Regions from separate parts of the Sanguibacter sp. Leaf3 genome, predicted to be linked through region 2. Evidence: predicted binding sites of a transcription regulator. Region 2 holds the regulator's gene; the other holds the start of a gene.
The links. The regulator Rex, encoded in region 2, represses fermentation and respiration genes when NADH is low (regulators of the CRP and FNR family bind a similar motif). The targets are predictions, from matches to a motif close to CTTGTGAANNNNTTCACAAG.
Positions count from the first base shown of each region.

Region 1: a site for Rex is predicted at 3,873-3,892, ahead of rhaI (L-rhamnose isomerase). Genes of this name have one in related genera too.

Region 1 is NZ_LMRH01000003.1:792,229-797,618, forward strand. It holds gene ASG53_RS16910 (isocitrate lyase/PEP mutase family protein) at 27-881, shown strand; gene ASG53_RS16915 (DNA-3-methyladenine glycosylase 2 family protein) at 938-2,590, shown strand; gene ASG53_RS16920 (ribbon-helix-helix protein, CopG family) at 2,642-2,992, opposite strand; gene ASG53_RS16925 (hypothetical protein) at 2,989-3,261, opposite strand; gene ASG53_RS16930 (hypothetical protein) at 3,533-3,757, shown strand; gene rhaI (L-rhamnose isomerase) at 3,908-5,083, shown strand; gene ASG53_RS16940 (bifunctional aldolase/short-chain dehydrogenase) at 5,085-5,390, shown strand, end outside.
Region 2 is NZ_LMRH01000004.1:17,930-23,319, reverse strand. It holds gene ASG53_RS17595 (cytochrome c biogenesis CcdA family protein) at 1-252, opposite strand, end outside; gene ASG53_RS17590 (TlpA family protein disulfide reductase) at 261-839, opposite strand; gene ASG53_RS17585 (histidine phosphatase family protein) at 1,016-1,660, opposite strand; gene ASG53_RS17580 (MarR family winged helix-turn-helix transcriptional regulator) at 1,711-2,190, opposite strand; gene ASG53_RS17575 (YceI family protein) at 2,442-2,987, shown strand; gene ASG53_RS17570 (redox-sensing transcriptional repressor Rex) at 3,196-3,912, opposite strand; gene ASG53_RS17565 (FUSC family protein) at 3,983-5,209, shown strand; gene ASG53_RS17560 (glutaredoxin family protein) at 5,199-5,390, opposite strand, start outside.

The DNA of each region.
Region 1 (5,390 bases), on a different contig from region 2:
AGGCCAGGGCCGATGTACTTGCAGGCATGAACCTCCCACAGAGCCACCGTTCCGATGTCTTCCGGTCCCTCCACACCCCTGCTCACCCGCTCGCGCTCGTCACTGTCTGGGACGTGGCGAGTGCTCTGGCCGCCCAGGACGCCGGCGCCCCGGCCATCGCGACGACCAGCGCCGGTGTCGCCTGGTCCCAGGGTGTCCCCGACGGTGATCACCTGGACCGAGCGCGGGCCGTGTCCGTGCTCGCCGCGATCGCCTCGGCGGTCGACGTGCCGGTCTCGGCGGACATCGAGGGTGGGTACCCGGACAGCACGGGCGACGTCACCGAGACGGTCCGCGCGGTGATCGAGGCAGGAGCCGTGGGCATCAACATCGAAGACGGGTCGAGGTCACCTGACGAGCTCTCCCGGCGGATCGCTGTCGCGCGCCGTGTCGCGGACGAGATGGGCGTCGGCCTGTTCGTCAACGCGCGGTGCGACGTCTACCTGACCGGTGCCGTCGCGCCGGCGCAGCGCCTCGAGGAGACCGTCCGCCGGGCGGCTGCGTACGTCGAAGCAGGCGCCGACGGGATCTTCGTCCCCGGTGTGGTCGACGCCGAGACCATCGCTGCCCTCGCCGGGGCGGTCCAGGTGCCGTTCAACGTCATGGTCGGACCCGGCGCGCTCGACGTGGCAGGGCTCGGCCGGCTCGGCGTGGCCCGCGCGAGCCTGGGATCGTCCGTCGCGCAGGCCGCGATGACGACGGTCCGGGACGCGACGGCCGAGCTGCTCGTCACCGGGACCTACGACGGTCTCACCGGGGCGCTCGACTACGGGTACGTCGACGGGCTGCTCACGCGGGCGTCGTCGAGCCAGGCTCGCCGAGGGGTGACGATAGACGCGTGAGGACCGACCACCACTACGAGCGCGGAGCCGCGCTGGCCTCTCGAGACCGTCGCACCGTGACGGCGCCCGCGGGCGCGAACGGGCCGGGCTGCTCGCTAGGGGACCCGCAGTTCGCCGAGCGCTACACCGCGATCGACGCCCGGGACGTGAGGTTCGACGGGCAGTTCGTCACCGCCGTGTCCTCGACGGGCATCTACTGCCGCCCCTCGTGCCCTGCGCGTACCCCGAAGCCCGAGAACGTCACGTTCTACACGTCGTCGGCAGCAGCTCACGAGGCGGGGTTCCGGGCGTGCCGGCGCTGTCTTCCCGAGGCGACGCCCGGCACGCCCGAGTGGGACCTGCGCGGTGACCTCACAGGCCGGGCCATGCGGCTGATCGCCGACGGGGTCGTCGACCGCGAGGGTGTCGACGGGCTCGCCACGAGGCTCGGGTACACGCCGAGGCACGTCCACAGGCTGCTGGTGGCCGAGCTCGGCGCAGGCCCGGCGGCCCTCGCCCGTGCGCAGCGCGCCCAGACGGCACGCTCGTTGCTGGTGGGGACCGATCTCGCGATCGCCCAGGTGGCGTTCGCGGCCGGGTTCGGCTCGGTGCGCCAGTTCAACGAGACGGTCCAGCTGGTCTTCGCGGCACGGCCTAGCGACCTCCGCGCCCGCGCGCGGGCCTCGGAGACCGTGAACGGCCCGTCGCAGGTGACCGGGCGGGATTCGATCCGGCTCGACGTCGACCTCCCCGTCCGGCAGCCCTTCGACGCACCAGGAGTGCTGTCCTTCCTGGCCGACAGGGCTGTCGAGGGGGTCGAGTCGGCCGGGGTCCTGGCCGACGGGACCCTGAGATACGCACGGACGCTCCACCTGCCGCACGGCCCGGGGGCTGTGGAGGTCCTGGCAGAGCAGACCGCAGATGCGACGTGGCGGATCCGTGCGCGCCTCGAGCTCTCCGCCCTGTCCGACGTCGGCCCGGCGGTCGCCCGGGTGCGTCGGATGCTCGACCTGGACGCAGACCCGTCCGCGATCGACGCAGCCCTCGCAGCCGACGGTGCGCTGAGCGCGCTCGTCGCAGAACGGCCAGGGACCAGGGCACCCGGGACCGTCGATCCCCAGGAGATCCTCGTCCGGGCGCTCGTCGGCCAGCAGATCTCGGTCGCCGCGGCCCGGACGCACCTCAGCAGGCTGGCTGCAGCCCTCGGGTCGCCCTGCGTCTCGACCTTCTCGGGGCTCGACAGGCTGTTCCCGACACCCGAGCAGATCCTCGACGGTGTACCTCTTCCTGTCGCGGGGGAGCCGCTCGACCCTCAGCGGCTGCTCAGGCTGCCCGCACGCTCGATCGCCTCCGTCGTCGGTGCTGCTCGTGCGCTCGTGGACGGAGACCTCGAGCTGCACGTCGGCGTCGACGCCGCCACGGTGCGCTCAGCGCTGCTCGCCCTACCCGGGGTCGGCCCGTGGACGGCGTCCTACGTCGCGATGCGCGTCCTGGGCGACCCCGACACCTGGTTGGACGGCGACGTCGCCCTGCTCTCCGGCGCGCGGGCGGTCGGGCTGCTCGGCCCGCAGAGCGCTGGTCGGTCAGAGCACCGGGTCCTGGCGGCTCGGGCCCAGGTGTGGGCGCCGTGGCGGTCCTACGCGGTCATGCATCTCTGGCGCGCGTCGTCGCAGGCTCGGTCCGCGGGTGCGTCGTCCGGGCGGAGCGCAGGGGCGGCGCGCGAGAGGTAGGCGGGGCGAAGGGCCTGTCGTGGACGAGCCGACAGGAGCTAGCAGCAGGTTCTAGGAGGCGTGAGCGAGATCCGACGCCTCAGCCAGGTAGGCGTCGAGTGCCTTGCGGACGAGGTCGCTCCGGCTGAGACCGAGCTTGGCCCGGACCTCTTCGATCGCCTGGTTGGTCTGGTCACTGACCGCCACGTTGATGCGGGGCGAACGCTGGCCGTGCGGTCTGGGGGGTTCGCCGTCCAGGCGGGGTCGTCCGACTCTGCGCTCGACGGCCGCGACGTCAAGTCCTGCTGCCTCGAGCATGGCGCGCGCCTCCGCGCTGGCCTGCGGTCCGGTGACGGCACGTCGAGGGGTGGTGACTCCGGACTCAGCCCACTGAGCCAGCTGCCGGTCAGTCTCTTCGCTCATAGCTTCTCCTCATATCCAACGGTGGTGCGAGTCGTCTCGCGAAGCCTCATGACGTGGAAGACACGGACATCCCCCGGCGGGGTGATGTTCACCATGACCTCCAACGTGCCGAAGCGGCTAGGTCCGATGTAGAGCCGCGGGCTCGTGTCGTGCCCTGGGCGAGGGTCCTCGAAGTCGTCGTACAAGGCGTGGGCATAGAGCATGGCGTAGAGCGCTTCGTCCTGCGGGATGTCGTGCTCGCCAGCGCTGTCTGCCCACGTCATCGCCATAGCAGCGATCGTCTCACGACACCGTATTTGTGTCCACCAAAATTAGACGGGCCTGGAGTGTCTGGGATCGCGAGTGGTGGTCGCCCCGATGTTGGTGGTCTGCGGCGTCTGCTCGACACTGTCTGCGGTCGCAACCAGCGGCCAGGACGGTGACGACGCCCGCGACGGCCACGCGGCGGGCGTTCGTGGGAAGCAGGGGGAGAGGCTGGCGCGCGTCGTCGCAGGCTCGGTCCGCGGTCGCGGACCCGAACGGCTCGGATACGGTACGGCCATGAGAACGCAGCGGTGGCGACCCAGATGGGTGGTCGGAGCGCTCGCGGTCGCGGCAGTCGTCGTCTTCTGGTGTCTTGCTGCCCGAGGGGGAGGATGCTCCGACGCGTCCTTCGACTCGACGTGCACGACCAGCACGATGGGCGGTCTCCCGGCTCTTGTCGGCGTCCTGATCGTCGGCACCTCTGCTGTCGCCTACTGCGTGGTCCGCGCCTTCCGGAGGTAGTGCCGGCCGACGACGGACCGCTGCCAGGTGGCCCTGCTGCGCGTGCTCATCCGTCTCGTAGCAGCTCCTCCATGCCCTTCACGGTTGACGGAGTCGCGCGCCGCTCCGTACAGTTCTCTTGAAACGATTCACAACGAGGTGGAGAGCCAGATGTCACACGCTGAACTGAGCGCCGACGCGCGCCAGGCGCTGCTCGCGCAGACCATAGAGCTGCCGTCCTGGGCCTTCGGCAACTCCGGGACCAGGTTCAAGGTCTTCGCGCAGGAGGGTGTCCCGCGCGACCCCTTCGAGAAGATTGCGGACGCTGCGCAGGTGAATCGATACACGGCGACGGCGCCGCGTGTCTCCCTGCACATCCCGTGGGACCTCACCGACGACTACGCCGCGCTGTCTGCGCACGCGAAGGACCTCGGCGTCGAGATCGGCGCGATCAACTCGAACCTGTTCCAGGACGACGACTACATGCTCGGGTCGCTCACGCACCCGGACCCGATCGTCCGCAAGAAGGCCGTCGACCACCACCTCCAGTGCGTCGACGTCATGCGCGCCACCGGCTCGACCGATCTCAAGCTTTGGCTGCCCGACGGCCTCAACTACCCGGGCCAGGACAACCTGCGCGCCCGCCAGGACCGCCTGGCCGACGGCCTCGCCGAGATCTACGCGGCCCTCGACCCCGAGCACCGCCTCGTCATCGAGTACAAGTTCTTCGAGCCGGCCTTCTACTCCATGGACATCCCGGACTGGGGTACCGCGCTGCTGCACTGCCTCGCCCTCGGTCCGCAGGCCGTGGTCGTCCTCGACACCGGGCACCACGCACCGGGCACCAACATCGAGTTCATCGTCGCGCAGCTGCTGCGTCAGGGGCGCCTCGGCGCCTTCGACTTCAACTCGCGCTTCTACGCCGACGACGACCTCATGGTCGGGGCGGCGGACCCGTTCCAGCTGTTCAGGATCATGCACGAGATCGTCCAGGCCGGGGCGCTCGCCCCCGACTCGGGCGTGAGCTTCATGCTCGACCAGTGCCACAACATCGAGCCCAAGATCCCGGCTCAGATCCGCTCGGTGATGAACGTCCAGGAGGCCACGGCCAAGGCGTTGCTCGTCGACACCGTCGCCCTCGACGCCGCACAGCGCTCCGGTGACGTGCTCGGTGCGAACGGTGCCCTCATGGACGCCTACAACACCGACGTCCGCCCGCTGCTCGCCGGTCTGCGCGAAGAGCAGGGCCTGCACCCGGACCCGCTCGCCGCCTATGCGGCCTCCGGTTACGCCGAGAAGATCGTGGCCGAGCGCGTCGGTGGCGCGCAGGCCGGATGGGGAGCCTGACATGACGACGACCCCCAGCACCAGCATGACCACCCCTGCGGCCGACCTCGTCGCCCGCTCCAATCGCCTCGGCGCCGACCCCCGCACCACCAACTACGCGGGCGGCAACACCTCCGCCAAGGGCGCCGAGACCGACCCCGTCACCGGCGAGCCTGTCGAGCTGCTCTGGGTCAAGGGCTCGGGCGGCGACCTCGGCACCCTCACGGAGAAGAACCTCGCCGTGCTGCGCCTCGACAGGCTCCGCGCCCTCGCCGGCGTGTACCCGGGCGTCGACCGGGAAGACGAGATGGTCGCGGCCTTCGACTAC
Region 2 (5,390 bases):
GCCGCGACCGGCCGAGGCACGGCCGGGAGCGCCGGGGTCGGAGACGCTCGACGCTGACAGCCCGCTGACGAAGCCGAGGTAGCCGGGGACGAGGGGCAGCACGCAGGGCGACGCGAAGGAGATGAACCCGGCGAGCAGCGCGACAGGGACCGCGAGGATCATCGCGCCGCTGAACGCCGTGGTCGCGAAGGTCTCGCCGATGCCGGCAGCCTGGGTCTGCAGGGCCGGACCGGCCCCGATGAGCGTATGCACGGTGGAGATCAAGCCCCTGCCGGCTCGGCGAGGACGTCGTCGATCAGCCCGTCGAGCGTGGTCGCGTCGACCTGGCCGAGGACGCGTGCCGCGACCCGGCCCTGGCGGTCCAGGACGACTGTCGTCGGCACGGCGCGGACCGGCACGACCTCCTGGAGGGAGGCGACGACCGAGCCGTCGGTGTCGGCGATCGAGGGCCACGTGATGTCGTGCTCACGCTCGAAGGCGAGGGCGGCACCGGCGTCGTCGACGCCGTTGATGCCGATGAACCTCACCCCGTCGTCCGCGCGGTCTGTCGCGACGGTCAGCAGGTCGGGTGCCTCGGCGCGGCACGGCGGGCAGGCCGCGTACCAGGTGTTGAGGACGACCACGGCGTCCTCGTCGGAGCGGGTGGCCACGGCCTCGCCCTCGAAGTCGACTCCCGAGAGGTCGACCACGTCGCCCCGCTCGTCGAGCGACCAGGTCCGCAGGCTGCCGTCGCCCGACTGGTACCCCTGGCCCTGGACGTCGTCAGGGTTGGTGTTGCCGGAGTCGGAGGCGCAGCCGGCGAGCAGGAGCGCTGCGCCGGCCAGGACGGACACCGCCACGGCGGCGCGGGGTCGTCGGGCACCTCGTCGGCCGGGCTGGGAGACGGACGTCAGGCGGGGGCGGAGAAGAGCAGGGTGCACCCGCCCACTATCCCCGATGTCACTGAGAGATGTCTGAGAAGCCGGTCGTCCCACGGTGTGACGTGGGCGACCGGCCTCCCTGACGAGGACGACCGTCAGGCTCCCGAGACGCCCGAGGCACCGGGCAGCAGGGCCGCCGCAGGCTCTGTGTAGTGGAGCCCGACGAGGCGGTCACCGTCGAAGCGCAGCGAGGTCACCGAGGCGAGCGAGCACTGACGCTTGCGGGGGTCGTGCCAGAGCCGCTTGTTCTCGAAGGCCTGGCGCGCGATCCAGATCGGCAGCTGGTGGCTGACGAGCACGGCCTCGTGGCCCTCGGCCTGCTGGCGGGCGGTCTCGACGGCGGCGTGCATGCGCGCGACCTGCTCCTTGTAGGCCTCGCCCCACGACGGGCGGAAGGGGTTGATGAGGTGCGGCCAGTGCTCGGGGTGCCGCAGGGACCCGTCGCCCACGCCGAAGGTCTTGCCCTCGAAGTAGTTGCCCGCCTCGATGAGGCGCTCGTCGGTCCCGAGCTCGAGGCCGAGACCTGCGGCGATCGGGGTCGCGGTCTCCTGCGCGCGCTGGAGCGGCGACGCGGTGACGACGGTGATGTCGAAGTCCCCTGCCGAGAAGTGGTCGGCGACGCGCTGGGCCATCTGGTGCCCCAGCTCGGAGAGGTGGTAGCCCGGGATCCGTCCGTAGAGGATCTTCTCGGGGTTGAAGACTTCGCCGTGTCGCATGAGGTGCACTGTGGTGGTGGCCATGGGCCCATCCTCCCAAACTTCTCGCCCGCCCCCTTCACGCACGGCCGAGCTCAGTCCGCGTCGGACCTGCGGCACGCCCCGGCGACGAGGGACATCGCCTCGCCGAGGACCCGCATCTGCTCAGGGCTCAGGACGTCGACCATGTGGCGCCGGACCGACCTCACGTGGTGGGGCGCAGCCTCGGCGAGCGTCGCCATCCCGGCGTCGGTCAGCACGCAGTCGACCCCGCGCCCGTCGTCGAGGCAGGCCTGGCGCCGGACCAGCCCGCGGTCTTCGAGCCGTCGGACGGTGTGGGTCACGCGGCTGCGCGAGTGCGCGAGGGTGTCCGCGAGCGCCGACATGCGCAGCGTGCGCTCGGGGTTCTCGGACAGCCTGACGAGCACCTCGTACTCGTGGAGCGAGAGCTGGGACTCGGCGTCGAGGTCACGGTTGAGCGCCTCGGTGAGGCGCGCGCTGCCCTCGAGGAACGATCGCCAGCTCACCTGCTGCTCGTCGTCGAGCCACGGGATCGGTCCGCTGTCGCTGCTCATCACTCACGTATCTCCTGGTCCCAGGCCTGCGGAGGCAGGGGTCGGCCTGCCATCCCCCTCTTGGACCCTAGCGGCCCGACGCGCGTGACGGAGACTCCGGCGCAAGAATCGGGAGACGGGGGGGACTTGCGCCTCGCGGCAACTTAGTAGAAGATTCAATTATTGAAGGTGAGAGAGAACCTCCCGCCGTCCACTCGCCGCTCGTCCGGGTCCAGCCCGTCCGAGCACGGAACACCTCAGGAGCTCACATCATGACTGCACTCCCCAACGGACTCGTCGCCGGCACCTACAACGCCGACCCCAGCCACAGCACCGCGGCCTTCGTCGTCCGCCACGCCGGCATCTCCAAGGTCCGCGGCACCCTCGGCCTGAACTCCGCGACCATCACCATCGGTGAGGACGTCGAGAGCTCGACCGTCGTCGCCGAGCTCGACGCGACCGCCGTCAACACCGGCTCGCCGGACCGCGACGCGCACCTCACCAGCGCCGACTTCTGGGACGCCGAGAAGAACCCGACCTGGACCTTCACCTCCACCTCGGTCTCCTCCGACGGCGACGACTTCGTCGTGACCGGCGACCTCACCATCAACGGCGTCACGAAGTCGGTCGAGCTCGAGACCGAGTTCGACGGCACCGCGGTCGACGCCTACGGCAACCCGCGCGCAGGCTTCGAGGCCAAGACGGAGATCTCCCGCAAGGACTTCGGCCTCACCTGGAACGTGGCCCTCGAGGCCGGCGGCGTGCTCGTCAGCGACAAGGTCAAGATCTCGCTCGACATCTCGGCCATCAAGGCCTGACCCGAGCACCACGACCTGACCGCGGCGGCGCCGCAGGTCCTGTCACCCGGCCACCGGACGGAGCGACCCCCGGCTCCCCGACCGGCCCCCTGAGAGCCCGCCTGCCCCTGCGCAGGCGGGCTCTCGGCGTCTGGCGGGATCTCAGCCTGGCGGGATCTCGGCCTCGCAGGCTCTCGGTCTGGCGGCATCTCGGTCGCGAGGCGGCGACCTACAGCCCCGCGGCCTCCCGGCCCGACCGCTCGCGCGAGTGGAAGGCGAGGATCTGCAGCTCGCTGCCGAGGTCGACCGAGCGCAGCTCGACGTCGTCGGGGACCTGGAGCGCGCGCGGGGCGAAGTTGAGGATCTCCCGCACGCCGGCTGCGACGACCACGTCGCACACCCCCTGCGCGTGCTCGCCGGGGGTCGCGATCACGACGATCGACACGTCGAGGTCGCGCACGACGTCGGCGAGCCGGGCGACGTCCTCGACCACCACCCCGGCCACCTCTGTCCCCACGAGCGCGGGGTTCGAGTCGAGCAGCGCCGCGACGGTGAAGCCGCGGGCTCCGAAGCCCGAGTAGTTGGCGAGGGCGTGACCGAGGTTGCCCGCCCCGACGATCGCGACCCGCAGCTCGACGACGAGCCCGAGGGCCGACTGGACGCGCTCGCGCAGCGTGTCGACGTCGTAGCCCACCCCGCGCCGCCCGTGGGAGCCGAGATGGCTGAGGTCTTTGCGCAGCTGGGCCGGGCCCACGCCCGCGAGCTCGGCGAGCTGCTGCGAGGAGGCACTCGTCACGCCTCGGGCGGCCAGGTCGGTGAGCACCCGCAGGTACCCCGGGAGTCGCTCGACGCTCGCCGGCGGCATGGTGCGGCGGATCTCGACGACCTCGCGGAGCCCCACGGCCTCGGCTGCCGAGGTGGTGGGCTCGGGGCGGGGCGCGGTCATCCCCTCAGGGTAGGGCCGTGCACAGCCGCTCGGCGCGCGTGCCCGTCGACAGGTTCGTACGGTGGGGCTCGTGCCCCCACGTCCCGCTCAGATCACCGCCCGCGTCCGGACCAGCCGCACCGGGGTCCTCACCGGGCGCGCGCTGCGGCTGTGGGCCCTCAACCCCCGCTGGTCGATGGCCGTCAAGGCGTCGGTCGCCGCGGCCCTCGCCTGGTACGTCGGCGTGCTGGCCCCGGCCCCCTTCTCCGACTATCCCTACTACGCGCCGCTCGGCGCGGTCATCGCCACGTCGACCACGGTCGCCCGGTCGGTCCGGGAGACCGCCCAGACCACAGGCGCGATCTTGCTCGGGGTCGTGATCGCCCGGCTCGCCGACGCCTTCCTCGACCCCGGTGCGCTGTCGATCGCCGTCGTCGTGTGCCTCGCCACGCTCGGGGCAGGATGGAGCCGGCTCGGCGAGATGGGCGCGTACGTCACCACGACGGCGCTCTTCGTCCTCGTGATCGGCAGCGGCGACCCCGGCGACTTCGTCGGGGCCTACGCGGGACTCGTGGTCGCCGGGGCGCTCGTCGGCATCGGCGTGAACTTCGCCTTCCCACCCCTGCCGCTGTCCCCCTCGGACGTGGCGCTCGACGGGCTGCGCGACACGCTCGCCGACCAGCTCGACTCCCTCGCTGACGGGCTGCGCGGTGACCGGCCCCCGACCGCTGAGGAGTGGGACGACAGGCGTTTCGCGATCCGCCCGGTCCTCGAGAAGAGCCGGGCGGCCGTCGCGTACGCGGGCGAGGCCAGCAAGGGCAACTGGCACGCCCGGCGCTACAGCGCCTGGTCGGTCGCCCAGGCCAGGCGGTCGGTCATGCTCGAGAAGCACGCGAACCTCGTCGACCACCTCACGAACCTGCTGACCGAGACCGAGACGCAGACCGCACGCGACCCCGCCCTCGGCCCGGACCTGCGTCCGCCGGCGGCCGACGCCCTCGCAGAGTACGCAGCCGCGCTCCGCGCCCTCGAGGTCTCCACGGACGACTCGATCCCCGACCCGCCGACAGCCCTCCAGCATGCCGTCGACGCGCTGCGGGACGCGGTCCGCGAGCAGCGGTCGCGCCGGGAGGGCGACTTCCTCGCCGCTGGTGCGCTGGTCCTCGGCCTCGACCGCGCTCTCAGGTCGGTCGGGGCGGACGCCGACGAGCGCCGCGCCGAGGAAGAGGCCGGTGTCGACGACGTCGAGGGCGACGGTGAGAGCCAGAACGGCGAGAACGGCGAGGAGGGTGGCACCACCGAGCGGCTCAGGCCGTGAGCGACCTGCGCAGCCGCGCCTCGTCGACCCGCCAGAAGGCCTGCTGCACACCGTCGACCTCGACGACGGGCACGTGGTCGCCGTACCGCGCACGGAGCTCCTCGGAGGCGTCGACGTCGGTCGTGCGCCACGCCTCGCCGAGGTCGTCGCAGACGCGCGCGACAACCTCGAGGGCCTCGAC